2 regions of the Enterococcus durans genome follow, and region 2 is predicted to be linked to the other one. Evidence: a T-box and tRNA genes for the amino acid it is inferred to sense, from the RefSeq annotation. Region 2 holds a T-box; the other holds one or more tRNA genes.
What was found. The T-box of region 2 lies ahead of argS (arginine--tRNA ligase). A T-box ahead of a tRNA ligase gene usually reads a tRNA of that ligase, here a tRNA-Arg.
Positions count from the first base shown of each region.

Region 1 (16,226 bases), 1.1 Mb from region 2:
GTGAGTGATAAGATCCATAGTCGAAAGGGAAACAGCCCAGACCACCAGCTAAGGTCCCAAAATATATGTTAAGTGGAAAAGGATGTGGGGTTGCACAGACAACTAGGATGTTGGCTCAGAAGCAGCCACCATTTAAAGAGTGCGTAATAGCTCACTAGTCGAGTGACCCTGCGCCGAAAATGTATCGGGGCTAAACATATTACCGAAGCTGTGGAGTACACCATGAGGTGTATTGGTAGGAGAGCGTTCTAAGGGCGTTGAAGGCAGATCGTGAGGACTGCTGGAGCGCTTAGAAGTGAGAATGCCGGTATGAGTAGCGAAAGACAGGTGAGAATCCTGTCCACCGAATGACTAAGGTTTCCTGGGGAAGGCTCGTCCGCCCAGGGTTAGTCGGGACCTAAGCCGAGGCCGACAGGCGTAGGCGATGGACAACAGGTTGATATTCCTGTACTCGTTGTTTTTGTTTGAGCAATGGAGGGACGCAGGAGGCTAAGGAATGCAGACGATCGGAAATGTCTGTCCAAGCAGTAAGTCTTGATAGGAGTCAAATGCTTCTGTCTACACGGATAAGCTGTGATGGGGAGGGAAATAATAGTACCGAAGTTCCTGATGTCACACTGCCAAGAAAAGCTTCTAGTGAGAAAACAATGACCCGTACCGCAAACCGACACAGGTAGTCGAGGAGAGAATCCTAAGGTGAGCGAGAGAACTCTCGTTAAGGAACTCGGCAAAATGACCCCGTAACTTCGGGAGAAGGGGTGCTGATCTTTGATCAGCCGCAGTGAATAGGCCCAAGCGACTGTTTATCAAAAACACAGGTCTCTGCAAAATCGTAAGATGAAGTATAGGGGCTGACGCCTGCCCGGTGCTGGAAGGTTAAGAGGAGTGCTTAGCGTAAGCGAAGGTACGAATTGAAGCCCCAGTAAACGGCGGCCGTAACTATAACGGTCCTAAGGTAGCGAAATTCCTTGTCGGGTAAGTTCCGACCCGCACGAAAGGCGTAACGATTTGGGCACTGTCTCAACGAGAGACTCGGTGAAATTTTAGTACCTGTGAAGATGCAGGTTACCCGCGACAGGACGGAAAGACCCCATGGAGCTTTACTGTAGTTTGATATTGAGTGTCTGTACCGCATGTACAGGATAGGTAGGAGCCGTAGAAATCGGAACGCTAGTTTCGATGGAGGCGCTGGTGGGATACTACCCCTGCGTTATGGCCACTCTAACCCGCACCACTGATCGTGGTGGGAGACAGTGTCAGATGGGCAGTTTGACTGGGGCGGTCGCCTCCTAAAAGGTAACGGAGGCGCCCAAAGGTTCCCTCAGAATGGTTGGAAATCATTCGAAGAGTGTAAAGGCAGAAGGGAGCTTGACTGCGAGACCAACAAGTCGAGCAGGGACGAAAGTCGGGCTTAGTGATCCGGTGGTTCCGCATGGAAGGGCCATCGCTCAACGGATAAAAGCTACCCTGGGGATAACAGGCTTATCTCCCCCAAGAGTCCACATCGACGGGGAGGTTTGGCACCTCGATGTCGGCTCGTCGCATCCTGGGGCTGTAGTCGGTCCCAAGGGTTGGGCTGTTCGCCCATTAAAGCGGCACGCGAGCTGGGTTCAGAACGTCGTGAGACAGTTCGGTCCCTATCCGTCGCGGGCGTTGGAAATTTGAGAGGAGCTGTCCTTAGTACGAGAGGACCGGGATGGACTTACCGCTGGTGTACCAGTTGTTCTGCCAAGGGCATTGCTGGGTAGCTATGTAGGGAAGGGATAAACGCTGAAAGCATCTAAGTGTGAAGCCCACCTCAAGATGAGATTTCCCATTTCTTTAAGAAAGTAAGATCCCTGAGAGATGATCAGGTAGATAGGTCAGGAGTGGAAGGCCAGTGATGGTTGGAGCGGACTGATACTAATCGATCGAGGACTTAACCAAATGGTTAAAAGAAAAGAACTCGGACATTACTTAAACTTCAAATCCAGTTTTGAGTGAGCAAAATGCAAACTCAATAAAAGATAACACCACAGTGTGGTGGCGATAGCGAGAAGGATACACCTGTAACCATGCCGAACACAGAAGTTAAGCTTCTTAGCGCCGATTGTAGTGAGGGGTTGCCCCTTGTGAGAGTAGGACGTCGCCACGCTTGAATTATCTTATGGAGGTTTAGCTCAGCTGGGAGAGCATCTGCCTTACAAGCAGAGGGTCAGCGGTTCGATCCCGTTAACCTCCATATGAGCCGTTAGCTCAGTTGGTAGAGCATCTGACTTTTAATCAGAGGGTCACAGGTTCGAGCCCTGTACGGCTCATATTTTTTGCGGGTGTGGCGGAATTGGCAGACGCACTAGATTTAGGATCTAGCGCCTTACGGCGTGGGGGTTCAAGTCCCTTCACCCGCATTATATGATTTTACACATGCCGGCTTAGCTCAGTTGGTAGAGCATCTGATTTGTAATCAGAGGGTCGAGGGTTCAAATCCTTTAGCCGGCATCATAACCACGCGGAAATAGCTCAGTGGTAGAGCACCACCTTGCCAAGGTGGGGGTCGCGGGTTCGAACCCCGTTTTCCGCTTTGCCAAAGCAATACGCCGGGGTGGCGGAACTGGCAGACGCACAGGACTTAAAATCCTGCGGTGAGTGATCACCGTACCGGTTCGATTCCGGTCCTCGGCATTACAAATATGCGCCCATAGCTCAACTGGATAGAGTGTTTGACTACGGATCAAAAGGTTAGGGGTTCGACTCCTCTTGGGCGCGTAGTCTTTTTTATATCTTCGGGAAGTAGCTCAGCTTGGTAGAGCACTTGGTTTGGGACCAAGGGGTCGCAGGTTCGAATCCTGTCTTCCCGATTTTTTGTTTTTAATTGCTTTTACTTTCAAGTTGATTTATAATTTGAATGAACTGAATATGCGCCCATAGCTCAACTGGATAGAGTGTTTGACTACGGATCAAAAGGTTAGGGGTTCGACTCCTCTTGGGCGCGTTAATACGGAATGGTTTATTCCGTATTTTTTTTATATATTTTAATAAATACTAAGGTAAAGATGAAGAAAAGTCATTCTTCTTTCTTTCTGATATTAAATTCGTTATAATTAAGGTCAATATTAGTCAAAGGAATGAGTAAGATGGCACATCAGAATACCTCGGATTTAATTGAATCTTATATAAAGAAAATTTTGGAAGATAATGAAATGATTGAGATTCGTAGGATTGAAATGGCAGACCTCTTTAATTGCGTTCCTTCTCAAATCAACTATGTCATCAATACGAGATTTACGATTCAACGTGGATATCTAGTTGAAAGTAAGCGGGGTGGCGGAGGCTATATACGTATTGCAAAAGTAAGGATTTCTGATAAAAGACATATGCTGGAACAAATCAATCAGCTGTTTGATGAAACGATCAGTGAAAAAAATGCGTTTGCGATTATCCAAAAGCTATATGAAGATCAAATGATTTCAAAAAAAGAAGGAAATTTAATGTTAAGTGCAATTGCTAAAAGTACACTTAATTTTAGTGAATTAGAAGACTATACACGTGCTAGGATTCTTCGAGCCTTTTTAGAACGTTTAAGTTATGAAGATGGGAAGTGAACATAAATGGAAGAACTTTTTACAGAAAGAGCGCAACAAGTATTAGAAATTGCGCAAAAAGAAGCAAAAAAATTCAAACATCAGTCTGTTAGTTCTGAGCATATCTTGTTAGCCTTAGTACTCGAACCAAATGGTATCGCTGGGAAAGTCTTGCGAGAAGTGGGGCTTAACGAAACGGATATTTATGAAGAGATCGAACATTTAATTGGTTATGGGATGGTCAATTCGTATCCTCAGGGTGTATTTCTTCCATATTCCCCAAGGATGAAACAAATATTTGCATTGGCGAATAGCGAAGTAAAGAAAATGGGTTCGCAAAAAGTCGGTACAGAGCATATTTTGTCTAGTCTGTTGAAGGATGAAAGCATCATGGCTGCTCGTATCATGATCAATTTAGGAATCAGTTTAACGAAAGTACGCCAATCACTGAAACAAAAAATGGGCTTGAAAAATGATACTCGTAATGGTGGACTACGTCGTCGAAACCCACAAGAGAAGCGCCAAATGGTAAAAGGTACACCAACTTTGGATTCTTTAGCAAGAGATTTAACGCAACTAGCTAAAGAAGGCAAATTAGATCCAGTAGTAGGACGTTCAAGAGAAGTAAAACGCTTGATCCAAATCCTTAGCCGCCGCACTAAAAATAATCCAGTATTAGTGGGTGAACCTGGTGTAGGTAAAACAGCTATTGCGGAAGGACTTGCACAAAAGATCATCTTGGGTGAAGTGCCTGAAGAGATGCAGGAAAAACGCTTGATGATGCTCGATATGGGCTCATTAGTTGCGGGTACAAAGTATCGTGGTGAATTTGAAGATCGAATGAAAAAAGTCATTGATGAAATTTATAATGATGGCCAAGTGATCTTATTTATTGATGAGTTGCATACGCTGATCGGTGCTGGTGGAGCAGAAGGCGCAATTGATGCTTCGAACATTTTGAAACCAGCGTTAGCTCGTGGTGAGTTACAGACGATCGGTGCAACGACTTTAGATGAATACCAAAAGTACATTGAAAAAGACTCAGCATTGGAAAGACGTTTTGCCCGTATTCAAGTGGATGAACCAACACCGGAGGAAGCAGAAGAAATCTTGCGCGGACTACGCTCAAGATATGAAGAACATCATAATGTAGAAATCACAGATGAAGCTGTACGTTCTGCTGTCAATCTCTCTGTACGTTATATCACTTCCCGACAATTACCCGACAAAGCGATTGATTTGATCGATGAATCAGCTGCAAAAGTTCGTTTAGATCAGACAGATGATCTATCTAAATCGGCGATGGTCAAGTTAGAAATCGATACTTTTGTGAAAGAAAAAGAACGAGCTATCCAGAAACAAGACTTTGAAACGGCAGCTCAATTCCGCAGACAAGAAAAAGCAATGCGTAAAAAACTAGATAAGTTATTATTGCTTGAAGAAAAACACGAAAATGGTTATGCGAACCGTGTAACTGAAGAGGATGTGGCGACTGTCGTTTCCGAATGGACAGGTGTCCCACTTCAACAGTTGGAAAAGAAGGAAAGTCAGCGGTTATTAGAACTAGAAGCATTACTACATGAACGTGTAGTTGGACAAGATGAAGCAGTTAAGGCAGTGTCGCGTGCGATCCGACGTGCTCGTAGTGGACTGAAAGACCCTAATCGTCCGATAGGCTCATTCATGTTCTTAGGACCAACGGGTGTCGGTAAAACGGAGTTGGCTAAAGCATTATCAGAAGTGATGTTTGGCGATGAAAACTCGTTGATTCGTGTGGATATGTCTGAATTTATGGAAAAATACAGCACAAGTCGTCTAATTGGTTCACCTCCAGGATATGTTGGGTATGATGAAGGTGGACAATTGACAGAAAAAATCCGCCAAAAACCTTATTCGGTGATTCTATTAGATGAAGTGGAAAAAGCCCATCCAGATGTTTTCAATCTGTTATTACAAGTACTAGATGATGGTCACTTAACAGATTCTAAAGGCCGAAAAGTTGATTTTCGAAATACGATCATGATCATGACTTCAAATATTGGAGCGACACAAATTCGAGAAGAAAAGAATGTTGGCTTCAATGTCCAAGATATTACAAAAGATCATAAAGCCATGCAAAAACGTATTTTAGAGGAATTGAAGAAAACGTTCCGTCCAGAATTCTTGAACCGTATCGATGAAACGGTAGTATTCCATTCTCTAAGCAAAGAAGAAATTCATGCGATTGTTGAGATCATGAGTCGTGCGATCGTCAAACGATTAAAAGACCAAGATATTCAAGTGAAAATCACACCGGCAGCAGTTGATGTGATTGGTAAAGCGGGATTTGATCCTGAGTATGGTGCTCGTCCGATCCGTCGCGCCCTACAAAAAGAAGTAGAAGATCGTTTAAGTGAAGCTTTACTAGGTGGCGAGATCCATTTAGGCGATCAAGTCACAGTGGGCGCCTCGAAAGGGAAAATCACTTTAAACGTTCGCTTACCAAAAAAGGCAACAATTGAATCCTAATGATTAAAAAGAGCGGTTTTTTATCTCTCCTAACGTAAACATTACGTGGAGAGATAATAGCCGTTCTTTTTTATTATGTGCAGTTTTTCTTGTGAAGAGATTTTCAAAAATCCAACAATAAATATAAGAAGTATTGGAAAGTTTTTTAAGCTATGCTACTATTATGGAGTTGTAGGAGGAGGAACTAATGATCGAAATCATAACTACTGTAGAATCTTTTGAACAAGCGAAAGAGCTGATTGAAGCTGGGACGGACACTTTATATTTTGGCGAAGAGTTATTTGGCCTAAGATTACCCGCGTCATTCTCGAGAGAAGAACAACGCCAATTAGTTGAATTGGCTCATCAATATGGCAAACAAGCAAATATTGCGGTGAATGGCATTATCCATCCTGAAAAAATGAAAAAAGTTCCAGAATACCTGAAATTTCTAAAAGAAATCGGGGTCGATAAGATCACGGTGGGCGATACTGGGATTATTTATACAATGAAAAAATACCCTGAATTGAGTATTCCATATATATTTGACGCAGAAACATTGGTTACAAGTGCAAGACAAATCAACTTTTGGGCGAAAAAAGGAGCGACTGGTGCAGTACTGGCACGTGAAGTTCCGTTTGAAGAAATGAAAAAAATGGAAGAGAAATTGACGATTCCTGTCGAAGTACTCGTGTATGGTGCTACATGTATCCATCAATCGAAACGGCCGCTTTTACAAAATTATTATCATTTTACGAAGCAAGAGGAGCGAGCAGACCGTGACAGAGGGCTCTTTCTTTCTGAACCTAAAAAAGAAGAAACACATTATTCCATTTATGAAGATACACATGGTACACATATTTTTGCAAGCAACGATCTAAATCTTTCCAAAGAATTGGGTGAACTTTATGCGCATCACTTCCGTACATGGAAATTAGACGGATTATTTACACCAGGAGTAAATTTTGTAAAGATCACACAAGAATTTGTAAAAGCCAAAGACTTGCTACTTGCTGATTCATGGAATAAAGAACAAGCTGAAGCAATTTGTGCTGCAATCAACGAATTACATCCAACAAATCGTGAATTAGATACAGGCTTCTTTTATATTGATCCTGAAGCCATCAAGTAAGGAGTAGACAAAAGAAAAATGACAACAAAACGAAAATTAAAACGTCCGGAAGTCTTAGCTCCGGCAGGAACACTTGAAAAATTAAAAACAGCGATCCATTATGGTGCAGATGCTGTGTACATTGGCGGTAATGCTTATGGTTTGCGGAGTCGTGCCGGTAATTTCACCTATGAAGAAATGGCTGAAGGTGTTGCTTTTGCCAAAGAACATGATGCAAAAGTATATGTTGCTGCGAATATGGTCACTCATGAAGGAAACGAAGAGGGAGCAGGAGAATTTTTTAGAAGTCTGCGTGATGTTGGCATTTCAGCGGTGATCGTTTCAGACCCTGCCTTAATCGAGATTTGTGCAACGGAAGCACCTGGTCTACCTATCCATCTTTCTACCCAAGCCTCTGCAACCAACTTTGAAACGCTTGAATTCTGGAAAGAAGAAGGATTAGAACGTGTCGTCTTGGCACGCGAAGTTTCAATGGAAGAAGTCGCAGAGATCCGTAAAAATACAGACATTGAAATTGAAGCGTTCATTCATGGTGCAATGTGTATTTCTTATTCTGGACGTTGTACATTGTCTAACCACATGTCGATGCGTGATGCAAACCGCGGTGGCTGTTCTCAATCATGCCGTTGGAAATATGGACTGTTCGATATGCCATTTGGTCAAGAGAGAAACAGCTTGACTGATTCTGGAGAAATCGAAGAAGAATTTTCGATGAGTGCAGTCGACATGTCAATGATCGAACATATCCCCGAATTGATCGAGAATGGGGTCGATAGTTTCAAAATCGAAGGACGGATGAAATCGATCCATTATGTATCAACTGTTTCGAATGTCTATAAAGCAGCAGTGGATAGTTACATGGAAGATCCAGATAACTATGTATGTAAACAAGAATGGATCGATGAGTTATGGAAAGTGGCACAACGAGAGCTTGCTACTGGTTTTTACTACAATACACCAAGTGAAAATGAACAATTATTTGGGGAACGTCGCAAGATCCCTGTTTATAAATTCGTTGGTGAAGTATTGTCTTATGATGCAGAAACAAAGATTGCAACGATCCGTCAAAGAAATCTTTTTTCTGTAGGCGATGAAATTGAATTTTATGGACCAGGGTTTACACATTTCAGCCAACCAGTGGAAGTAATGTATAATGATGAAGGAGAGTCCATTGATCGCGCGCCTAACCCAATGATGATCCTAACGATGCCAGTAGCTCAACCAGTTAAGCCAGGTGACATGATCCGTAAAAGAAAATAATAGCGGAGGCATGACAAGCTGAGCATTTGAAACCTATTATTTAGTAAAACGTGTTACACTTATTTTTTGTAAGGATAAAGCTTGTGAAAGAGCATTCATAGCGTGTTTAAGCTGTTATCTAAGAGATCATTATTGACATGATCCTTTTAAATCGGGAGGTATAACATGGAAACTTATGATTATATAGTCGTCGGTGGTGGTTCAGGTGGGATTGCCTCAGCAAATCGTGCAGGAATGCATGGTGCAAGAGTCTTATTGATTGAAGGAAATGAATTAGGTGGCACTTGCGTAAATGTCGGCTGTGTACCTAAAAAGGTCATGTGGCAAGCAAGTACGATTTTAGAAACGATCGAACGAGATGCTCCAAGTTATGGCATCCAAGCGGATCTAAAAAAGGTAAGCTTCAAAGAATTAGTTGAACGACGTGAAAAGTACATCGAATTTTTACATGGAGCGTATCAACGTGGGTTGGATAGTAATCATGTTGATGCAATCAAAGGATATGCAACATTTGTCGATAGCCAAACAGTGGAAGTAAATGGCGAAATATATCAAGCAGAAAAAATTTTGATCGCTACAGGCGGAAAACCTAGCAAGATGAGTATTCCTGGGGGCGAGTATGCGATTGATTCAAATGGCTTCTTTGAATTGACAGAACTACCAAAACGAGCAATTGTTTTAGGTGCTGGATATATTGCAGCGGAGCTTTCAGGAGTCTTTCGCGGCTTAGGGAGCAAAGTAATGTGGGCATACCGCAAAGAACGCCCGCTACGTACATTTGACCAAATGTTATCTGATAACTTAGTAGAGATGTACCAAGAAGCTGGGATTCAAACCTATGCACACTATGTGGCCAAAGAAATCATTAAAAATGAGAATGACTATACTGTCGTATTTGAAAATGGCGAAAAATTGACAGGGGATTGTGTCCTATTTGCTGGTGGTCGTGTACCGAATACGGCGAAACTTGGCTTGGAGAATACGCAAGTCCAATTAGATGAAAAAGGATTTATCGTAGTTGATAAATACCAAAACACAACAGATAGCCATATTTTTGCTGTTGGAGATGTTATTGGGAAAATTGAATTGACACCAGTAGCGATTGCTGCAGGACGTCGTTTATCTGAACGTTTATTCAATGGTAAAGCTGATTCGTATTTAGACTATAACTTGGTACCAACGGTCATCTTTACGCATCCACCGATTGCAACGATCGGTGTGACAGAAAAAGAAGCAATCGAGGAGTACGGAGAAGAAGCAATCAAAGTCTATCGCTCCCGCTTCACACCTATGTATTTTGCATTGAATGATTATCGTCAGAAATGTGAAATGAAATTGATTTGTGTAGGTAAAGAAGAAAAAATCATTGGCTTACACGCAATCGGTGTTGGTGTAGATGAAATGCTCCAAGGATTTGCTGTAGCTATCAAGATGGGAGCAACAAAAGCCGATTTTGATAATACTGTAGCAATCCATCCTACAGGTGCTGAAGAGTTTGTAACCATGAGATAATGAAAAAGCAATACGCCGTCTAACTTTAGAATGTCGAAGTTAGGTGGCGTATTTTTTTATTGTTATCGCTTAAGGATATCTTTTGCTTTCATTTTTTCTAATTCTTTTGCGAGTTTCTTTTTCTTCGACTCTTTTCCGCCTTCATACATACAGATCAGCGCGATCAAACCAACGAAAGGCATCAAAATATTTTTAAAAGAGAGATCCCAGTGACCACTAATGACAATATAGACAACTAAGCCACTAAAAATCACCGGTAAGATTGCCCCTAAATATTTTTTTCCTAAATATCCTGACAGCGTTTGAAAAGCAATGACTAAAACAATCAATAAAAGCTCTAAAATATTATTCATGGTTACTCTCCTTATGTTTTATTAAGATTTCTTTTGCTAATTCTAAGGATAGTTTTTCATTAATAACCATCTCCATGATTGCAATTTCAAAAGAATCATTGTTTTCTTCAGATAATTTTATCTTCTCGATCAATCGGTCCAATCTTAATCTGACAGTCGGATAACTAACTTGATAATCTTTTGCTAATTGCTTTAAGGAACCTGAAGCGAATAAGAATTTTTTGATGAATTCTTGTTCTTCAGTTTCTAAAGTGAAAAACCAATCCATTTAGGTTACTCTCCTTTTATTAATATTATTTATTTTAATTTAACATTGTTAAAATTAAAACGCAAGGAAAATTTATAAAATCAATTATAGGTAGGAGTGATATATAAGGAACGAGAAAAATCTAAGAAGGGATTCACAAAAATTTGAAAAGCAAATTCTGTGAACCCCTTCTTAGTTACCGGAGCTATTCTGTCCGACTTTTTTATACTATCCATAGGTTTTTGCTAGTTCTTTTGACCAATGGATGTGTCAGGTATAAAGGATTTCTTCTAAATTGTTCCAAAAAGAAGAAATAGGTACTTTGGAAATTTTTAGCATCTGTGTGGTTATTCGACTCTTATTTAGTTCGATATCCGTTAAGATTAAGTCATATTGATTGATTTCTTGGTAATCTAGTTTGAAGATATTTCCCTTGTATGTATCAATTGAATGCAATGCGGGCAATTTCTTTAATAAAAGTTGCTTGTAAAAGGATAAAATTCGTTCTTCTTGATAGGAAATGATCAAGATCGAAAAATGTGCTTTATGTGGAAATAAAGTCGCCAATAGTTGAGGGGATAAAGTGATCAATTCCAGCAGTAACTCTTCATACAGAAAATGGTTCTTTTTAATGTTTGTAAGTCCGGCTTCTTCTATAGCTGTATCGTAAGCAACTAGAAGTTTCGGTGAATGCTTGATTAAAAGATCGGATAGGATTTCTATGTAAGTTGTTTTGAACGATTGTAACTCCTGATTGAAGTGAAGAAAATCTTGCAACTGTTGTTTCTCTTCAGTAGATAAAGGAGCAATTATATTTAATTGAGTATAAAAGCGTTGCGCTAATGTATGTAATTGATCCCATTCATTTTTTTTATGGTTGTCAGCACGATTTTCGAATAAATATATCCCAGATTGAATGATGTCTTGAATTGCTGCTCTAGTGATCTTACATTGATAATTCTTTTCGATGATTGAACATAGGACAGTATTTTTTTGTAGTAAATCAAAAAATATGGAGGTTGTACTACAATTTTCAGTTGGAGATACGTCTACTAAATGATGATGCCCGATACGGATAAGTGAAATATAGAAATAATAACTATTCAAAATCAATTTATATGTACTGATATCAGTGGCAGAATTGCTTTTTTCATAATAACGTTTCAAAATTTCAAATAGGTGTTCAAAATGAGGGAGATGTTGCGGTGGATATAACTCCCGAAACATGCTGCAAAAAAAGTGCCGAATAAAAATTTCATCTCCAATGATTTTTGGTTTTGTTGTTAGGTGGATGCTTATAGGCAATTTCTTACTTTTAAAATAAGTGTTGATCTTTAAAATGATGCGCCGAATACTTGTTTCACTTAAAAACAGTGTTTCTGAAAGTTTCGATAAAGTTATTTCTTCTATAAAAATATGTTTGAGTATCTGAATATTTGTTGAATGATTAAGAATTTGTTTCATCAGGTCTTCTAAATTCTGATCACTTGGTATGTTTAACGAGGTAATTTGATATTGATCGATATTGATTGCAATCGGTGAATAGGTATGATTAAAAAAAACAACATCACTCAATAAAGTTTTTTTTGTGATATTTAATTGTTGTGCTAAGGTGTCACAATCGCTATCTGACATACCCAGAATCAAGGCTAATTTTATTTGTCTTTCAGAAGATTTTTCAAGTATACTAGGTTCTTTTGTCATCTTTTTTAGATTTTTAAATAGCAAAAATCTTTTTTCGCCACCTTTCATTTCTTAGTATATATATTATTTTATCATAATTATTTAACAATGTAAGTGTTTTTTTATAGGCGAAATATAAAATAAAATTCCAAATTTTAAATAATAAAAAATTATTTTATATATTAATATATGTTATTTTATTTTTTTGTATTGTAATGAATACTCGTTCTATCATTGATGGAAATAAAAAACATAAATTATATCATAGTTTATGTTCGTACTTAAAACTTAAATTTATGATAATAGAAAAAAAGTTCCAGAGGAATAAAGGAATTGACTGTACGATACATCTATAGCTCTGAAAGAGAGGGGAAAAATGATATGGGGTTACTTGAAAAGCAACTGGAAAGGCAAATTACCTTACTTTATTTGTTAAATATTGAATCCTCTAATATTAGTGAACTGGCGAGAAAATTAAATATAACCGATAAAACGATTACTGCTGATATTGATCATTTCAATGTTTCTTGCTTTCCTGCACATATTGGAATCAATCATTATAAAGAAGCATCTTTGAGGATTCCTAAGAATATCAACTTAGATGATATTTATGTGAAAATATTGAATAGTTCGATCAATGTCAAGATTTTAAAACATATCTTTATCGCTGAACCGACGTTAAATGATATTTCTACAGAACTTTTCCTAAGTAAAACAAGTATTCGGCGTATAGTAACAAAAATCAATACATATTTTTTACATGAGAAGATGGATATACAGATAGACTTAGATACAAAGTTAGTTATCGTTGGCAATGAAACGAAGATCAGGCGGCTGTTTGCCAGTATGTTCAAAGAAATGTATCGAGTAAAAGAGTTTACATATTTTGACACCATTTATCAATTGCTGCGACGTTGCTTAAAAACACAAAAAAAGGCAGCTAGTACGCCAAAAATCATTTATTCCGTATATTATATTTTTGTTTCGATCATTCGTGTGGGGAATAAGCATTTTATTCCTGCAATCGAATTGATCAATAAAGAAGAAGTTGTTGATACGGTCTATAAGATAATTCACGATGATACAGTTTTCGGTACTTTGATGAACCAAAAGTATAAATTTAATGTCAATAAAGTCAATGTGGCTAATGTCATAAGCTCGTATTTTGGGCTACTATTTACTGATAATCCAAGGGAGTATGGGGCGATGCCTACGAAAATCGAAAAATTTTTGACGCATTTTTATTACTTGTTGAATATTGATTCCGCAGTCAATAAAAGAAAAGTGGACTATTTTTTGGACTATATCAACTTCTATAAAGAATTGATGATCTTTAAAGTAAGTTATGCAGATATCTTTTACCAGAAAATGATGAAGACGAATCCAAAGATCTGGCAGGCCTATCATCTGGCCTTAGCCACGTCTGAACTCCATTTTATCGAGCAAAGTGAATTATTACATAAAGATTTATTTTTAGAACTGATCATCTCATCGCCTCAACTGTTGCGAATGATCGAACCTAAAATACAAGAAAAGTCGATTTTGGTTTTAAGTACACAAGAAGTCGGTCTAGCCTTGCTATATAAAAAGCTGATTTTGAACAAGTATCCTTTTTTCAAAAATATTGATATTTATGAAAAAGATATCTTTGCTATCGACTATCAAATCGTGAATAAATATGACTTGGTCTTGACTGATCTTTCATTGAATTTTGAGCGGATCACATCGGAGATCTTGAAAATTTCTAAAGTACCGACACCTATCTTTTGGACGAACTTTGAGGAGTGCTTGTATTCCTCCTAGCTTTTTGGCTCGTCAAATTTTTAATAATTTTGAAAAAATAGAAATGATATCATGACTATTTTCGTCTATCATTAAACAAAAGTATGATTTATAGAGAGGAAGGAAGAAAAATGTTTACTTTATATGATTGTAAAATGTTGGAATGCTTAGGAAAAGGGATATGGGGACTACTTAAGTTAGCTGGATTGATAGCTAAAACCGTCCTTTATAATTGGATGCTCAAACCTTTAGGAAAATGGGGCTATAAAAAGTACCAAGAACGAAAGGCAAGAACCGCTGTTGAAGTGGAAAGAAATCTAAATTCTCCTGTGAATGAATTAACAAAGCAGGATGTCAAACAATCAGAACGACAATCATTTAAGGAAAAAATCAACAATGTCCATACGCGTTCTGGGCAAAGTAGCCAATCACTTCCCAAATCTCCTATATTAGCAAGTGATCATACACTGTAAGCTTTAGAAAGAAGGGATAAGAAATGGGAACGAACGAAGAAGATAAATCAGGGAATCTGATAGATGATCTTATCAATCAGTCTAATTTAACTGAGGATTTTATCAAACTTTTTTTGACTGAGAAAGGTGGGCAACATAACAAACGGATTTTAAGAATAGCAAGTGGCGAAAAACCACCTTCCATAGGGAATATCTTAGAAAGCTTTGAAGAACTAAAAGCGACTAAGTTACAGAACTTAGAAACAGAAAAAAAAATCAGTGATTGGCTAGTTGAAAAAGAAAGTTTAGAAAAAAAGAAGAGTTTTTTACAACCCACAGGTAAAACGATTGACTTAAAGGTATTAGAAGAAAAACAGAAAAATTTGATGGCTGACTTGGTTCAAGCCAAAAAAAATTATCAAATCAATAATCAAAAATTGGAAACAGCTAAAAATGGATTAAACACTATTTCTCTCGAGCAAGCAATCAAAGATCCCTCTAACCAAAATATCTCGTATCTTACTAGTTTGAAATCAGCAGAATTCATGCGAGCGAGTAGTGTACTTAATGAGAAAAATAAAAGTCTTGAAATAGAAGTGGATAAGCTTCGAAGAGAAGTTAGTCAATTAAAAAAACATGAAAACAAAGTCGTCCAAGAAGCATTGACGAATACTGAAAAAAATATCGCTCAGTTGTCTAATGTAGAAATCCAGATCGTGGAAAAACTGGGGAATACGAACGATCTTACGAACATAGAAAAAGCGGTTGAGCCTGTCCAACGTTTGGAAAGAACGCCATCATTTTCGCAATACCTTCCAAAGGATGAAGAGTCTGTAGGCGATTTAAAGCAAAAATTAGACGCTGTCCAAGAGATGAAGGAAAAATTGACGTTTGAAAAAAATGTTTACATAGCACATAGTGAAATACTGGAAAATATTGCAGTATCAGATCCTGCGAAAGTATTAAATACTTCTGATTTGTTGCTTCGACAATCAGAATTTAACATTCCACGTCCTAAACTAAATCGTTCTCAATCCATTCAAGAGAACATCCAAGAGCGGCCTAAGTTAACGCGTAGTTATTCCGTTGATAGAAGTGAAATCTCTAAAATCAAACTGCCACGTCCTAAGTTGAAACGAGAGTACTCTGCGCTTCACGTAGTGGATGGAAGTGAGAACCCTAAAATCAAGCTTCCGCGACCTAATTTAAAGCGTCCTCACTCTGTTCAAAAGGCGATGGAAAGCCCAGCAATAAAACGTAGTCGGCCTACACCTGAATTGACTTTACCAGATCAGAAGGTAGATGGAAAGTTGATGGAGGCATATCGGCCTTATTTGAAGGAGCAAGTCGAATTATTGGAACAACGTGTCCGGATCGCTGAGGTAATAATAAAAAAAGCACCGATGAATAACTTTCTCCTTGATAGAAAATCTAAGACACAAAGAGTAGATCGATTTAAGGATATCAAGGCTACCATGGCGGAAGATACGCAGCTCATAAATGATCTAAAGAGTATTCTCCAAGATAACAATAAATTAAACGACTATATCGAAAAAGTAGTACCAAAAGATAAAAGTATGCTGTCACAAGAAATCGAACAAGTAAAAAAAGATACGCTTGAGCTGATTGAAAAGACGAATGAACTAAAAAAGATAGACTATAAAGAGCTAAGCAATCGTTGGTATCATGTTTTTAAAAGACCGTCATTCTATGCACTTATCGGGAGGCAAGCTGCATGGGCTACGCCATTTCTCTTAA
Region 1 covers NZ_CP022930.1:983,080-999,305, reverse strand. Annotated here, with positions in the region: rRNA gene CJZ72_RS04825 (23S ribosomal RNA) at 1-1,926, shown strand, start outside; rRNA gene rrf (5S ribosomal RNA) at 2,019-2,134, shown strand; tRNA gene CJZ72_RS04815 (tRNA-Val) at 2,149-2,221, shown strand; tRNA gene CJZ72_RS04810 (tRNA-Lys) at 2,225-2,297, shown strand; tRNA gene CJZ72_RS04805 (tRNA-Leu) at 2,306-2,387, shown strand; tRNA gene CJZ72_RS04800 (tRNA-Thr) at 2,406-2,478, shown strand; tRNA gene CJZ72_RS04795 (tRNA-Gly) at 2,489-2,560, shown strand; tRNA gene CJZ72_RS04790 (tRNA-Leu) at 2,576-2,661, shown strand; tRNA gene CJZ72_RS04785 (tRNA-Arg) at 2,672-2,745, shown strand; tRNA gene CJZ72_RS04780 (tRNA-Pro) at 2,764-2,837, shown strand; tRNA gene CJZ72_RS04775 (tRNA-Arg) at 2,898-2,971, shown strand; gene CJZ72_RS04770 (CtsR family transcriptional regulator) at 3,114-3,581, shown strand; gene CJZ72_RS04765 (ATP-dependent Clp protease ATP-binding subunit) at 3,588-6,068, shown strand; gene CJZ72_RS04760 (peptidase U32 family protein) at 6,256-7,179, shown strand; gene CJZ72_RS04755 (peptidase U32 family protein) at 7,198-8,439, shown strand; gene gor (glutathione-disulfide reductase) at 8,605-9,951, shown strand; gene CJZ72_RS04745 (hypothetical protein) at 10,014-10,304, opposite strand; gene CJZ72_RS04740 (DUF2089 family protein) at 10,297-10,572, opposite strand; gene CJZ72_RS04735 (helix-turn-helix domain-containing protein) at 10,822-12,255, opposite strand; gene CJZ72_RS04730 (helix-turn-helix domain-containing protein) at 12,616-14,037, shown strand; gene CJZ72_RS04725 (hypothetical protein) at 14,148-14,489, shown strand; gene CJZ72_RS04720 (hypothetical protein) at 14,513-16,226, shown strand, end outside.
Region 1: it encodes a tRNA-Arg, which carries the amino acid that the T-box ahead of argS (arginine--tRNA ligase) is inferred to sense. The anticodon was not compared.

Region 2 (16,226 bases):
TACGGGATTAGGCGCTTCTGGTATGCCATATTTTGCATAGCTTGTATTTAAAAATCCCATATCAAACGCCGCATTATGCGCTACAAGTATGGTATCTTTTGAGAATTCAAGAAATAGCCGTAAGACTTCTTCTTCCGATTTTGAACCACGTACCATTTCATCGGTAATCCCTGTCAAATCAACAGTTGTTCGTGAAAGTGGATGGCCTGGATCGATGAATTCATCAAAACTAGCAATCACATTTCCTTTGTACATCTTAACCGCAGCTAGTTCGATGATCGTATCGTAAACAGCAGATAGCCCCGTTGTTTCCACGTCAAATACTACATAGGTTCCTTCACTTAAGGATTCATGCACATCATTGTAGGCGATCGGCACGCCATCATCCACAACATTTGCTTCTACCCCATACAAAATTTTCACACCAGCTTTTTTCCCTGCGCTATGTGCTTCAGGAAATGCCTGTGCGCCGCCATGATCCGTAATGGCAATGGCACGATGACCCCATTTTCCTGCTTGAGCCACGATATCCGAAATGTTATTTGTTGCGTCCATCGTACTCATTTTACTATGGACATGTAACTCTACTCGTTTTTCACCTTCTGGCGCATAATCTTTTCGTGGAGCATGTTTCACTTCTACGATATCCTGTGCATTCATCACTAAGTCACGAACAAAGGTATCTTCTTGGATACTCCCTCTGACTTTCAACCAACTACCTGTGCTGATTGCTTCAAATATTTGTTCATCTTTTTCATTGTTTGAGAATTTTTTGACGATGAAGGACGACGTATAATCAGTGATTTTCAAGGTTAAGATTTTTCGTTTTGAGCGAAGCTCACGTACTTCTTTATCAAATACATACCCTTCTAATGTCACACGACGCTCTTCTTCTACAATATTTACCATTGGTGTAGTTGGTTCATCCATAGGAATATTTCGTCCCAATTGGATTGGTCCGTCTAAAGCAGGCAACTGCTCTTTCTTTTCTTTTTTCTTTTGTTCATGGACGATCAAGCTTTCTGCCGCTTGCTTCATAAAGGCTTCTGCTTGTTCTTGTTTCCGTTCTTCAAACAGTTTTAACACACGTTCTGCTTGTTGCTCGTCTACTTCTGGCTCGATCCTAAATTTAGGAAATCCGTAGCTGACAAATAAAGACTCTACTAATGGCAAATATTGTTGCTTCAAATAGCTGAGTGCGCCAGTACTATCGACAGGCAAGATGATTTTATGTTCCTTTAGTATTGGAACTTGTGTTTTTAAGACTTGTTGTGCAAGAGGTGTATCACATTGTTGGCTTTCCAATGCTTGTGCCCAATAATCTTGTAACAACTGTTCGTCAAATTGTTGATTTTCTGCCTTTATATTTAGTTTTACTTGTGCAATATCATGAAAGGCCAATGTCACATGTTGCACTAACGAACGATAAAGCATGATCGGTAAAATTTGAGAAAAGTGTAGCGTAAATTCCCATAAGCGTGATTTACGATGAACGACTACTCGTTCCACTTCGCCAGAAGAAATCAGAGGATGCTGTTTATCCGCTTCTTCCAGTTGGATCTGTTCCAGTAGTTTTTCAAATAACTCTCGTTTTTCTGACAAAACCATACGCCCTTTCTGATGAGAAACAATTAAAAAGCTTTTTTGTTCTCTTCTTTTTTCAGTACTATCTAGTATACTCGTTTTTTATTGATTTTACATTAAAAAATAAGGATGACAAAAGTGGGGTACCTAAAAGAACAAGAAAAAATCGATGAAAACTGCTTTTTCAAATTTTTGAGAATTTTGACTTCTTCTAAGAGACTACTTCTTTTCCGCCGTTTACTCGGGTTTAGAGAATGTGGGACAAATCTAAAAATAAGTTTTGCTATAGACTCTCGAATAAACAAAAGTCCAAAATTCAGGTTTTTCGGAAATTTCAAAAAAAACGAGCAATACAAAAAACGTATTGTTCGTTTTTTCTCCAATTTCTCAAGCCTAAATGACTTTTATCTCAATCTCTTCGTTTATCATTTATTGATTTAATAAGATTGGTAGTGTATTGGCTAATTCTTCCTTACGGACTTCAACCATTTCACCTGTTTTCTTGATTTTCACTTCTACGATCCCATCAACTGCTTTTTTACCGATCGTGATTCTGATTGGACATCCGATCAAATCGGAATCTGCGAATTTCACACCTGCACGTTCGTTGCGGTCATCGACCAATACTTGGTAGCCGGCTTTTGTCATCGCTTGCTCCACTTCGTTTGTCAAGTTTGTTTGATTTTCGTCTTTCAGATTCATTTGAACGACATGCAGATCGAATGGTGCAATCCCTTTTGGCCAATTGATGCCATTTTCATCAGAATTTTGTTCAACGATTGCAGAAAGTAAACGACTGACGCCGATTCCATAGCAACCCATGATCACAAATTTTTCACGACCATTCTCATCTAAAACAGTTGCTCCCATTGACTCACTGTAGCGCGTGCCTAACTTGAAGATGTGTCCGATCTCGATTCCGCGAGTAAAGGCCAACACACCATTATTGTCTGGAGATGGATCACCTTCTTGCACAAAACGCAGATCTTCATACGAAAGGACTGTAAAATCTCTTTCTGGATTGACATTGATATAATGATAACCTGTTTCATTAGCACCAGTAATGGCATTTGCAAGGTCTTGGACATGTCGGTCAGCATAGACCTTCACATCTTCTGATATGCCCACTGGACCAACAGAACCAAAATCAGCACCTAAAAATTTCGTTGCATCTTCTTCTGTTGCTTCTTCTAGGAAGTCAACGCCTAAGAAGTTCTTCAATTTGACATCATTCACTTCATGATCTCCGCGAACTAGCACAAGTACAGGTTCTTCATCCGCCATGAACAAAACAGATTTGATGATTTTTTGTGGTTCTGTCTCAAAGAAAGCTGCTACTTCTTCAATTGTTTTAACATCAGGTGTAGCTTTCTTTTCCAGTTCAAGTTGCGTTTCATGGGATTTTTTAGAAACATAATAACTCGTCGCCATTTCTAAGTTTGCTGCATAATCACTTTCAGTTGAATAACAGATCGTATCTTCACCGATTTCTGATATTGCCATGAACTCTTTTGAATCTTTCCCGCCCATTGCACCACCGTCACCGATGATTGCTCGGAATTCAAGTCCACAGCGTTTAAAGATTTCAGTATAAGCTTTTTCGTAGTCTTTGTACGCTTCATCTAGACTTTCTTCAGAAGCATGGAATGAGTAAGCATCTTTCATGATGAATTCCCGACCACGTAATAAACCGAAACGAGGACGTTTTTCATCTCGGTATTTTGTTTGGATCTGATAAAGATTCAATGGTAATTTTTTATATGAATTGATTTCATTACGAATCAAATCAGTAAATGTTTCTTCATGTGTTGGGCCTAAGATCATTTTACGATCATTACGATCATTCAGACGATACAAGTTTGGGCCATATGTTTCATAACGACCGGATTCTTCCCACAATTCTGCTGGTAAAATCGCCGGCATCAACATTTCAACTGCGCCGATCTTTTCAAATTCTTCTCGCATGATCGCTTTTAGTTTTTCTAACACACGATTTGCTAGTGGTAAATAAGAGTAGATTCCTGCAGATACTTGACGAATGTATCCAGCTCTCAATAAAATTTGATGACTTAATACTTCTGCATCATTTGGAACCTCTCTTAACGTAGGAATCAACATTTTTGATTGTCTCATTCTATATACTCCTCTATTCCTCAATAATAATCTATCGTTTGTAATTATACCCTATTTGTCAACTTTTTTAGAAAAAGAATCGTTGAATATCATTCCAAGTGACCAATACCATCAATAGCATCAATAACCCAAATCCTGCCAAAGTGATAAAGCCTTCTTTTTCTTGACTGAGAGGTTTTCCTCTCACACCTTCAAAGATGTTCAAGACGATTTTCCCACCATCTAATGCAGGAATCGGCAGTAAATTAACGATTCCTAGATTCATAGAAAGCAGGGCCATCAAGCTAATGACAGTCATCACACCTTGATTAGCAGCTTCAGAAGAAAGCTGGAACATCATCACGGGTCCACCTAATTTATCTAAGCTAAAGCCTGTGAACAATGAGCCTAACGCTTTGAATATCTCCATTGAACTACTGAATGCTCGACGGGCTCCACCAACTATTTTATCCAAAAAGCCAGTCTTCATTGGTGCTTGAATCCCTAGTTGGCCGACTTCTTTCCCATTGGCTTCAACTGCTTTCGGTGTTACGTCAAGCTGCTGTGTTTTGCCGTCACGTCTTACTTCAACATCTAATTTTTTTCCAGGATTTTCGGTGATCTCTGACGTCAAATCGTTCCATGAATGAACAGACTTGCCATCAATCGATACTATTTCATCATTTTCTTTCAACCCAGCAGCTGCGGCTGCGCCATTCGGCAAGACTTTTCCAATTTGATTGGTATCCGTTACTTGCACGCCACCTTGCATGAACGCAAGGATAATGAACAACAGGATCGCTAAAATAAAATTATTCATCGGCCCAGCGAAATTAGTCAGCATCCGTTGCCATAATTTCGCTGACTGGAATTGAACATCTCTAGGCGCAATTCGGATCTCTGTACCGTCCGCTTCAATGATGGACGCATCGTGTTCGACGTGATAGGTGACTTCCTGTGTTTCATCTCCATTCACATAACCTGTGATCGTTAAGTCGTCTTCAAGATCGTATGCGATCAATTCTAATGGAATCCCATTGGGCAGTTGCACTTTTTTGCTTACATTGATTTTCTCCACGATACCATCAGAATTTAACAAAAGAGATAACGGCATTCCAGGGGCCATTTCTGTTTCATCGTCTCCGTTTCCTGCCATTCTCACATAACCGCCGATCGGCAATAAACGCAATGTATAGGTAGTTCCGTCCTTTGCTTGGTGTCCATAGATTTTCGGACCCATTCCAATAGCAAACTCACGAACGAGAATTCCTGATCGTTTCGCAAAGAAGAAATGTCCAAACTCATGTACAATGACCAAAATACCGAAGACAATAATAAATGTGATAATTGTTTTCATTTTGCATTCTCCTTTACACGTTTTTCCTTTAACATTGAAACTCTTGATAAATAAAACACTTTAATTTTACCATATTATCAGCTGTTCACCAATAGTATCAGTGAGTTATAGAGAAAAAATCGGCCTTTGCTTTTAGTTTATTAAAATAACCACTTCGCTCTTATCAACTAGTCACATCATCTACAGTAACTAGGTTTCTAAAAACGATTTGTATCTAAAACTAAAGCAAAGACCCATATCCTCTTATTAAATTAATCCAAATAAATGCATGATCGGAAAGACGAACAACAGACTATCGAATCGGTCTAAGATTCCCCCATGCCCCGGTAAAATATTGCCAGAATCTTTTACATCATAGTGTCGTTTGATCGATGATTCGACTAGATCACCAAACTGGCCAACAATCGATAACAGGATCGTTAACAACAACATGACAAATAGTCCATGGCCAAACAATTCAGTCGACGGATAGAGTAAAAAGTAAAGAATAGCAACTACTAAAGCACTCCCAATACCGCCTAATGCGCCTTCAATGGTTTTGTTCGGTGAGACATCTGGACTTAATTTATGCTTTCCGTATTTTCGTCCGACCATATAGGCACCGATGTCAGTTGCCCAAACAATGAACAGACCAAACAGCAAAACAGGTAGTCCTTCTGTCCGCGCATTGACAAAATTCTGGAAGCCCATCCCAACATATAAACTCACGATTACTGGAAAGCCAGCTTCATCTATCGTATACGTATTTTTGGAAATGACTGCGGTGCCTAATAAGATCATCACAATCAGATAAAACAACATAAATGTATCTGTACCTTCTGATAAAAAGAAAAACCAACGTTCTTTAGGTAATACTAAAACAACTGCGCCAATCGCTGCTAATATCCCTTCAAAACTTAATAATGTCAATCCTTTCATCCTAAACAACTCATATACTCCGATAACAGCTAATAGAGCTGCTACTAATTCAACAGCCAGGCCTCCTAGCCAAAGAATCGGGATAAATAACGCCAATGCTACGACAGCAGTGATCACTCGTTGTCTCATGACTGATCTCCTTCTTTCTCCTTGTTTTTCACACCGCCAAAACGACGATCTCTATTTTGAAATGAAGCAATCGCCTCTTCTAGATGTGCTCCATCAAAATCAGGCCATAATGCTTTGGTAAAGTACAATTCACTATAAGCAAGTTGCCAAAGTAAAAAGTTGCTGATTCTTTCTTCTCCGCTTGTCCGAATGACAAGTTCAGGATCTCGAAGTTCAGTTGGTAAAAAACCCGTCATGAGATGTTCAGCAATCAGTGTATCATCGATCTCTTCAATTGATTTTTCTTCATTTCTGACTTCAGTAGCAATTGCTTTTACTGCCGTCACGATTTCCGCTCTACTTCCGTAGTTCAAAGCAAAGTTGAGTACCATCCCTGTATTGTCTTTTGTTTGTTCGATCGCACGTTTCACTGCATCCTGTGTATGTTCAGGTAATAGATCTTCATACCCCATCACATGGACCTTCACATTTTCCTTGATCAGCTCCGGTACGAATGTGTCAAAGAAGTCAACGGGAAGCTGCATCAAAAAGCTTACTTCATCCTTGGGCCTTTTCCAGTTTTCTGTGGAGAACGCATAAAGAGTCAATACTTTGACACCTAATCTGGAAGCTTGTTTCGTTACTTTTTTTACTGTTTCCATACCTTCTTTATGTCCAGCCACACGAGGCAATCGTCGGTTTTGTGCCCATCGCCCATTGCCATCCATAATGATTGCTATGTGTTGCGGAATTGGGCCATCACTATTGAAACGAAGCTCACTTTTTTCTTGAATATATTTGTTTTTTTGCGGAAAAAAACGTAACATTCTTTTTCCTCCTATACTAAAAAATTACCACTATCTCTGCTATTATAGCAATATATATAGTCATTTCCTACGGTCTAGCGGTTTTTTTTCTTTTTTTCACTAAGATTTTTCATTTTTTTAACTTTTGATTGCTATTAGTAAAATAAAGAAGCCACTTCTCTTATCAAAGCTTCTCTTTTTTGACACTTCCTATTGAGTAGTGCCACAACTTCAAAAAGAAAGCTGATTCCTCTCGTTAACAGCTTTCACTATTGGCGAGATGAACCAGCTTTTTCTACTTTCTGATCGATACACTGATCAAGAGACTCTTAGTTAAAAAAACATCGATTGATTTTTAAATAACGCTTAAACTTCTAATAGTTCTTTTTCTTTTTCAGCAGCGATTTTATCTACTTCTTTGATACTATTGTCAGTCAAGGTCTGTACTTCTTTTTCTAGACCACGTAGATCATCTTCTGTGATGTCTCCATTTTTTTGTTGTTTTTTATATTCATCAATTGCGTCACGACGAATATTACGTACAGCGATTTTTGCATTTTCTGCTTCTTTTTTTACGTCCTTCGCTAATTCTTTACGACGTTCTTCTGTTAATTGTGGAATCACTAAACGGATCACATTCCCATCATTTGTTGGGCTGATGCCGATATCACTTGTCATTATTGCTTTTTCTACATCTTGAAGAATACTTTTATCAAATGGTGTGATCATCAAAATGCGTGCTTCTGGAATTTGGATAGAAGCCATTTGGTTTAGTGGTGTAGGTACCCCGTAATAATTTACAGTGATACGGTCCAATAAGCTTGCATTGGCACGTCCTGCACGGATCTGTCCTAATTCACGTTGTAGATTTTGTGCTGCTTTATGCATTTTTTCTTTTGCTTCTGTCATAATTGCATCTGCCATTTTTATTTCCCCCTAACTGTAGTTCCGATATTTTCGCCTAAGATAGCGCGTCGGATATTTCCATGTTCATTCAAATTGAAGACAAGTAGCGGAATATCATTGTCCATGCTCAATGAGCTGGCAGTTGAATCCATCACTTGCAATCCTTTTGAGATAACTTCTAAATGAGTCAGTTCTTCAAATTTAACTGCGTTGGCATCCACTTTTGGATCGGCTGAATAAACACCATCAACATTGTTTTTAGCCATTAAAATAACGTCAGCTCCGATCTCAGCTGCTCTTAGTGCTGCTGTAGTATCTGTTGAAAAGTAAGGATTCCCTGTGCCACCTGCAAAAATGACGATCCGTCCCTTTTCTAAATGACGTTCTGCTTTTCTGCGGATATAAGGTTCCGCGATCTGGCGCATTTCGATTGAAGTTTGTACACGCGTTGGTACACCAACATTTTCTAACGTGTCTTGTAATGCTAAGGCATTCATCACCGTTGCCAGCATACCCATGTAATCTGCTTGAGCACGTTCCATCCCCATTTGAGCACCGATTTGTCCGCGCCAAATATTACCGCCACCAACAACGATTGCCATTTCAACGCCTAGTTCGTGCACCTCTTTGATTTCTTGGATAATTTCTTTGATGACTGGCGGTTTAATACCAAACCCTTCATCTCCAGCTAAAGCTTCTCCACTTAATTTTAAGACTACACGCTGATATTTCGGTGTGACCATGTTCATTCCTCCAATATTTTCTATTGCTATTTTACCATATCCAGATAATTTAGCCACTAAAGTCGAGCATTTTCTTTCTATGCCTAAAAAAAAGAGCTGTGACATACGTCGCTGCTCCTTGTTAAATTTCAGCTAAGCGTTGTTTCTAAACATCAGCTTCCAAGAACGATTCTTGAAAAGCTTTGATGTTTAGAGAACAGACGCTAAATAACTCTTGTGAATTATTTTTTCACTTGACTCATTACTTCTTCTACAAAGTTGTCTTCGCGTTTTTCGATACCTTCGCCGACTTCGAAACGTACGAATGTTTTCACAGTAGCACCTTTAGATGCAACATATTTTTCAACAGTCATATCAGGATCTTTAACGAAAGGTTGGTCAACCAATGCGATTTCTGCTTTGAATTTCTTCAAGCGGCCTTCAACCATTTTTTCAACGATTTTTGCAGGTTTGCCTTCGTTAAGTGCTTGTTCAGTAAGAACAGTTTTTTCATGTTCTAATTCTTCTTCTGGGATTTGAGTTTCGTTTACGTAACGAGGGTTGATAGCTGCTACGTGCATTGCTACATCTCTGGCAACAGTTTCGTCAGTTGTACCTTCCAAAACAGTTAATACAGCGATACGTCCGCCCATGTGTAAGTAGCCACCGAATGCTGCATTGTCATCTTTTTCAACAACTTCGAAACGACGGAAGCTGATTTTTTCACCGATAACTTGCGTTGCTTCAATCAAATCAGATTCGATTGTTCCTTTTTCTGTTTTGATTTTCATAGCTGCATCCATGTCTGCAGGTTTGTTTTCTGCAACAAGTTCAGCGATTTCTTTTACTAAATCTTGGAACATTTCATTTTTAGAAACAAAGTCAGTTTCTGAGTTTACTTCAACGATTGCAGCAGTGTTACCTTTCACTGCTACTGAAGCTAGACCTTCTGCTGCGATACGGTCATTTTTCTTCGCTGCTTTAGCCATTCCTTTTTCACGTAAAAGATCAACTGCTTTTTCCATGTCGCCTTCTACTTCAACTAATGCTCTTTTCGCATCCATCATACCTACGCCTGTCATTTCGCGTAGTTCTTTTACCATTTTAGCTGTTACGTCTGCCATTTTTTGTATCCTCCTGTATTTTCTTTTTAAAAAAAGCTGTTTCAAAGGAGAGTGAGGCTTGTCGCCTAGCCTTTGAAACAGCTCCATCATTTAAGAATTATTCTGCTGAAGAGTTGTCGCCTTCAACAACGTCAACGATTTCTTCGATTGATGTTGCAGTGTTTTCTGCTACAAAATCTTCTTCAACTACTTGATCTTCACCTTGGTTTCCTTCGATGAATGCATCAGCCATTTTTGAAGTGATCAATTTAACGGCACGGATTGCATCGTCATTTGAAGGGATAACTACGTCGATTTCATCTGGATCGCAGTTTGTATCAACCATAGCTACGATAGGGATATTTAATTTATGCGCTTCTTGAACAGCGATACGTTCTTTACGAGGGTCAACGATGTACATTACATCTGGGATTCTTGGCATATCAGCGATACCGCCTAAGAATTTTTCAAGACGTTCACGTTGTTTGTTCAAACCAGCAACTTCTTTTTTAGGTAGAACTTCAAAAGTTCCGTCTTCTTCCATTGCATTGATTTGTTTCAAACGGCTGATACGTTTTTGGATTGTATCCCAGTTAGTCAATGTTCCACCTAACCAACGATGGTTAACGTAGTATTGTCCAGCACGTGTTGCTTCATCTTTGATTGCTTCTTGTGCTTGTTTTTTAGTACCTACAAATAAAGCTACGCCGCCTTCTTCTGCAACGTTTTTCATGTAGTCGTAAGCTGCATCTACTAACTTAACTGTTTTTTGTAAGTCAATGATGTAGATTCCGTTTCTTTCTGTGAAGATATATTTCTTCATTTTTGGGTTCCAGCGACGTGTTTGGTGACCAAAGTGTACGCCAGCTTCTAGTAATTGTTTCATTGAAATTACTGCCATTTTTTGTTTCCTCCGATTTGGTTTTATTTTCCCTCTTCTTGTCTTCTACCTCGCTGACAAACTTTTGCAAGCACCTATCAACGATCCAACGAGAATGTGGATTTATTGATGCAGTTCAGCATCCTCGAGTATTATACAAGCAACTGACTTGCTACGCAATACTTAATAAGGATTTTCTGCTCAACATTCAATATTTTACCTGATATACTGTTAAATATCAAGAAAAATCTCATTCTTTATTTATAACTTTTAATCTTCCTGTTTTAAAATGATAGCGCAACCATAAAAGGAGCCTTATTTACTAGAGTTATCTCATAAAACAAATTATTATTGGGAAATTCTTTTATTTTTTGATATGATACATGTGAAATCTTTCGTAAAGGAGAAAGAATATGCGTAAAGCTGAGCGACATTTATTGATTAAACAGGTGATCGATGAATTTACGATCCGTACACAAGAAGAATTGTTAGCAAAATTGAGTGACTACGGTGTTAATGCTACTCAAGCAACGATTTCTCGCGATATCCGTGATTTAAAAATCGTCAAAGCCCCTGACGAGAATGGCATTTCACGCTTTGTGTTCTTTCAGGGAAAAGAAGGATCAGAAGCAAAAAACGAGGATGAAAAACGGCTGATCCAAATGATCGAAGATATTGTTTTAAAAGTAGAACGCGTCCACTTTTTGACAATCGTTCATACTTTACCGGACAACGCACCCCTTTTCGCTGCTGTGTTGGATGAAATCAAACCACCTCACATCGTTAGCACAATTGCCGGGTTCGATACTACGATCATCATTTCTCAAAACGAAGCGGATGCACAATTAGTTGAAGACTTTTTACATCATCCAAAAGATGCATCTATTTTTTAGTTCAGTAAGGGCTTATTGTATTTAGGATGTCCGTTCTCCCCTTGCTTACCTCATTCAAAAGAGCCGTCCATCACAAACTAGAGGGTCGTGATGGACAGCTTTTTTTTGGCTATTTAAAACAAAAACATTTGATTCACTCATCTGTTCTTCTGATGAGTTTTGGTACTTTCTAGTGGAATCGTGCCTTTTTACATTTTATCTGGCGCATGTAGACCAAGTAAGCGTAAATCTTCTTTCAAAAGCACTGATACTGCATACACAAGAGCTAAGCGAGATTCTTTTTGATCATCCTCCGCCAAGATTTTTGTATGTGCGTAATATTTATTGAACGCTTGTGCTAATTTGATTGCATGTTTTGCAATGATTGAAGGTTCATATTTTTCACCAGCTGATAGTACTGTTTCTGGATATTTTTGGATCAGCTTCACTACTTCCCAGCTGTTTTCATCATCTAATGCATATGTGTGTTCTTCTGATGGTTTAAATCCTGCTTTTTCCATCAAGCTGATGGCACGAGCATGTGTATATTGTACATATGGGCCAGTTTCACCTTCAAAACGAACGACTTCTTCAAGATTGAAGTCAAAGGTATTCAAACGATCATTTTTTAAATCATGGAAAATAACTGCCCCTACCCCAACTTGTTTAGCTACAACATCTTTATTTGCTAGATCAGGATTTTTCTCACTGATTTGTTCTTTTGCTGATTGAATTGCTTCATTAAGCACTTCTTCCAATAAAACGATCTTTCCTTTACGTGTTGATAATTTCTTACCACCTTGAGTGATCAATCCAAATGGAATATGATGCATATCATCTGACCAGTCAAATCCTAATTCTTTCAAGACAGCTTTTAATTGTTTGAAATGGTAACTTTGTTCATTCCCAACAACGTATAGAGATTGCTTGAAGTCATACGTACGTTTGCGATAAAGAGCAGCTGCCAAATCACGAGTGATGTATAGCGTTGCACCATCTGATTTTTTGATCAGTGCTGGATTCAAATCGTATTCTGAAAGGTCAACGATTTCCGCACCTTTATCTTCGTTCAATAAATGTTTTTCTTCTAAAAGTTCAACGATCTCATCCATCTTATCATTGTAGAATGCTTCTCCATTCAATGAATCAAAGCGAACTTCTAACAGGTCATAGATTTTGTTGAACTCTTTCATTGACTCATCGCGGAACCATTGCCATAGTTCGATTGCTTCTTTGTCGCCTTCTTCTAAACGTTTGAACCAAGAACGCGCTTCGTCATTCAATTCTGGTTCTGTTTCTGCTACTTCATGGAATTGGACATACAAACGTAATAATTCATTGATTGGTTCAGATTTTACTGCTTCTTCTGATCCCCATTTTTTATAGGCAACGATCAATTTACCAAACTGTGTGCCCCAGTCACCTAGGTGATTGATGCGGATTGGTTGATACCCTAATTTTTCCATAATAAATCCAATGGAATTTCCGATAACAGTAGAACGCAAATGTCCCATAGAAATTGGTTTTGCGATATTTGGTGAAGACATGTCGATCGGTACGCTTCCATTATTGCCGATCGTGCTGTCTCCGTAGTGTTCTTTTTCTTTTACGACAGAAGCTAGAACATCTTTACTGATCACTGCTTTGTTCATAAAGAAATTCAAATAGGGACCCACAACTTCGATTTTTTCAAAATTAGTTGAATCTATTTTTTCGGCTAAATCTGCCGCGATTTGCTGTGGTGCCTTTCGATAGATTTTTGCTAATGAGAAAGCAGGAAATGCCACATCTCCATGATCCGCAGATTTTGGATTTTCCAATAGTTTCTCTACTTCTTCGAGTGTTAAATCTTCTTTAACGACATCATAAACGGCTTTTGCAACCACATCTTTATTGTTCATTTGACTTCCTCCTATTGATACTTGGTTTGCTAAAAACAAAAAAAATCTCTAGTAATTATACATGTATAATTACTAGAGACGAGTTATCCCGCGGTACCACTCCAATTGTCCTATTCTTTAGGACCCACTTTATCTGTTAACGGCAGATGACCGTCTGTCTCAGACAGAGTTCTCCAAGTGCGCTTCATTGTATTTTCTTCGTTTGGCTTCCACCAGCTCCAAACTCGCTTTGATCAGATTTATACAATTACTCTCTTGTTCAGCAAACTGTAACTTATTAAACTTAACATGAATTATAACAGATAAAAAAATTAATGGCTAGGATTTCTTATAAAAAAATGTCCAGAAGGCCTAAAGGAGAATAAATTCCGACTGGACATTTTTTAGCAAAGTGAATGTTCTAAGGAGTCTCAATTGCTCTTACGCAGTTCATTTGTCTGCTACAATGATCGTTCCTTCTTCAGATGCTAGAAGATTTTCAATGTTCTCTAGTGAAGTAATGATAGCCTTCCCATCTGGTTTTGCTTCAACAAATGCAATGGCTGCTTCAACTTTAGGCAACATACTTCCTGGTGCAAATTGATTTTCATCAATATATTGTTTCATTTCTGATACTGTAACAGTTTCCAGTTTCTTTTGATCTGGTTTTTGATAATTTACATAGACATTATCGACACCTGTCAAAACAATCAATAGATCTGCATCAATGATCTCCGCTAACTTTTCAGAGGCAAAATCTTTATCGATGACTGCTTCTCTTCCTTCAAGACCAGTGGCTGTTTCTACCACTGGGATACCTCCGCCACCAACAGAAACAGTGATGACACCTTGTTCAACTAGTGCTTTGATAACTCGAGCTTCTTTGATTGAGATTGGTTTAGGGGAAGCAACCACTTTTCTCCATCCACGGCCTGCATCTTCTTTAAAGGTAGCAGCTGAGTCTGATTCCATTTGGCCTTTTGCTTCTTCTTCGGTGAAGAATGGTCCAACAGGCTTCGTTGGATTTTTGAAGGATGGGTCATTTTCATCAACGATTACTTGAGTGACTAAAGAAACAACATCCTTATCGATATTTTTTTCTTTGAGAACTTCACCCATAGCATTTTGCAACCAATAGCCGATAGAACCTTCCGTCATTGCGACACAAGTATCTAAAGGCATTGCTGGAGTTTTTTCTGAATCAGCAGCTTGTTGTTGGATCAATAAATTCCCAACTTGAGGTCCGTTCCCATGTGAGATGATCAGTTCATCTCCTTGTTCAATGAATTTCACTAAATATTTTGCTGTTTCCTTCAGTGCATCTTGTTGTGCTTTTGCGCTAGCATCAGTAGATAAAATTGCGTTGCCTCCTAATGCGACAACTACTTTACGATTGGCCATATTTCGTCTTCCTTTCTTCAGATAATTCTGAATTTTTCCGATGACAAAACAAGCCAGCAATTTGCTACAATGAGGAAAGCTGACTCGTTTTATCGATGAGATGAATGTGGTTAAACGTTAGACACGAGGGATGAACAAGTTTCCAAGTGTCGCTGCCATGATTGCTTTGATCGAATGCATACGATTTTCTGCTTGATCAAATTGGCGAGCATATTTACTGCGGAATACTTCGTCCGTTACTTCCATTTCTGTAATACCAAAACGTTCTTTCATTTGTTCACCGTAAACTGTGTTTGTATCGTGGAATGCTGGTAAGCAGTGTAAGAAAATCAAACGGTCTGTGTTATGTGTTTTTTCAACCATTTCCATGTTGATTTGATAAGGTTTCAATAATTTGATTCTTTCTTCAAATTTATCTTCTTCACCCATTGATACCCAAACATCTGAGTAAAGGACATCTGCTCCGTCCACACCTTTGTCGACGTCATCAGTGATCATTAATTTTGCACCAGATTTAGCAGCGAATCCTTCTGCCATCTTCACGATTTCTTCTTCTGGCTGTAAGTCTTTAGGTGCGACAATACGCATATTTGTTCCTAAAATAGCACCAGTTACAAGCAATGAATTAGCCATGTTGTTACGGCCGTCTCCACAGTAAGCCACTGTAATACCTTCAACAGTTCCAAAGTTTTCTTGGATAGTCAAGAAGTCAGCGATCATTTGTGTTGGGTGCCATTCATCTGTTAAACCATTCCATACAGGTACGCCTGAGAATTCAGCAAGTTCTTCAACCATTTTTTGGCTAAAGCCACGGAATTCAATACCGTCAAACATTCGACCTAATACTTTGGCAGTATCTTCAGTTGATTCTTTTTTGCCTAATTGGATGTCGTTTGCACCAAGATATTCAGGATGTGCACCTAGATCGATTGCTGCAGTAGTAAATGCTGAACGTGTACGAGTAGAAGTTTTTTCGAATAGAAGAGCAATATTTTTCCCTTCTAAGTAGTGATGAGGAATCCCGCGTTTTTTCAAATCTTTTAAGTGTTCAGAAAAATCGATCAAATACTGTAATTCTTCTTTTGTAAAATCTTTTTCTGCTAATAAACTTCTTCCTTGAAATACTGATTCTTTCATAACTAACATTCTCCTTTAGGTTGTTTTATTTAGTTTTTAAAGAGGAAACCCAGCGACAGCTGACAGTTAGACTGCCACTGGGAAACAAACTATTTCAAATCTTCACGTACTAATGGTTGGCTCATGCAGCGAGGACCGCCACGGCCACGTGACAATTCACTTGAATTGATTTCCAACACTTTGATACCATAGCTGCGTAACAATTCGTTAGAAACATAGTTACGGTTGTAAGTCACCACAACTCCAGGAGCGATTGCTAACGTATTTGAGCCGTCATTCCATTGTTCACGAGGAGCAACGATGGCATCGCCATTTCCGGTTGGGATCAAGACTAGATCGTCTAAGCCTAACGCTTCTTTCATTGTCGCATGAAGATCATCTGAGTGACTGATTTTAATGTCATCACCTGCAGGCTCGATCGTAAAGACATCGATTTTTCC
Region 2 covers NZ_CP022930.1:2,831,654-2,847,879, forward strand. Annotated here, with positions in the region: gene CJZ72_RS13405 (PolC-type DNA polymerase III) at 1-1,602, opposite strand, end outside; gene CJZ72_RS13415 (proline--tRNA ligase) at 2,014-3,717, opposite strand; gene rseP (RIP metalloprotease RseP) at 3,785-5,053, opposite strand; gene CJZ72_RS13425 (phosphatidate cytidylyltransferase) at 5,300-6,100, opposite strand; gene CJZ72_RS13430 (isoprenyl transferase) at 6,097-6,906, opposite strand; gene frr (ribosome recycling factor) at 7,252-7,809, opposite strand; gene pyrH (UMP kinase) at 7,812-8,534, opposite strand; gene tsf (translation elongation factor Ts) at 8,756-9,637, opposite strand; gene rpsB (30S ribosomal protein S2) at 9,735-10,517, opposite strand; gene CJZ72_RS13455 (arginine repressor) at 10,910-11,389, shown strand; gene argS (arginine--tRNA ligase) at 11,578-13,269, opposite strand; T-box leader at 13,341-13,541, opposite strand; gene arcC (carbamate kinase) at 13,699-14,649, opposite strand; gene argF (ornithine carbamoyltransferase) at 14,767-15,786, opposite strand; gene arcA (arginine deiminase) at 15,876-16,226, opposite strand, start outside.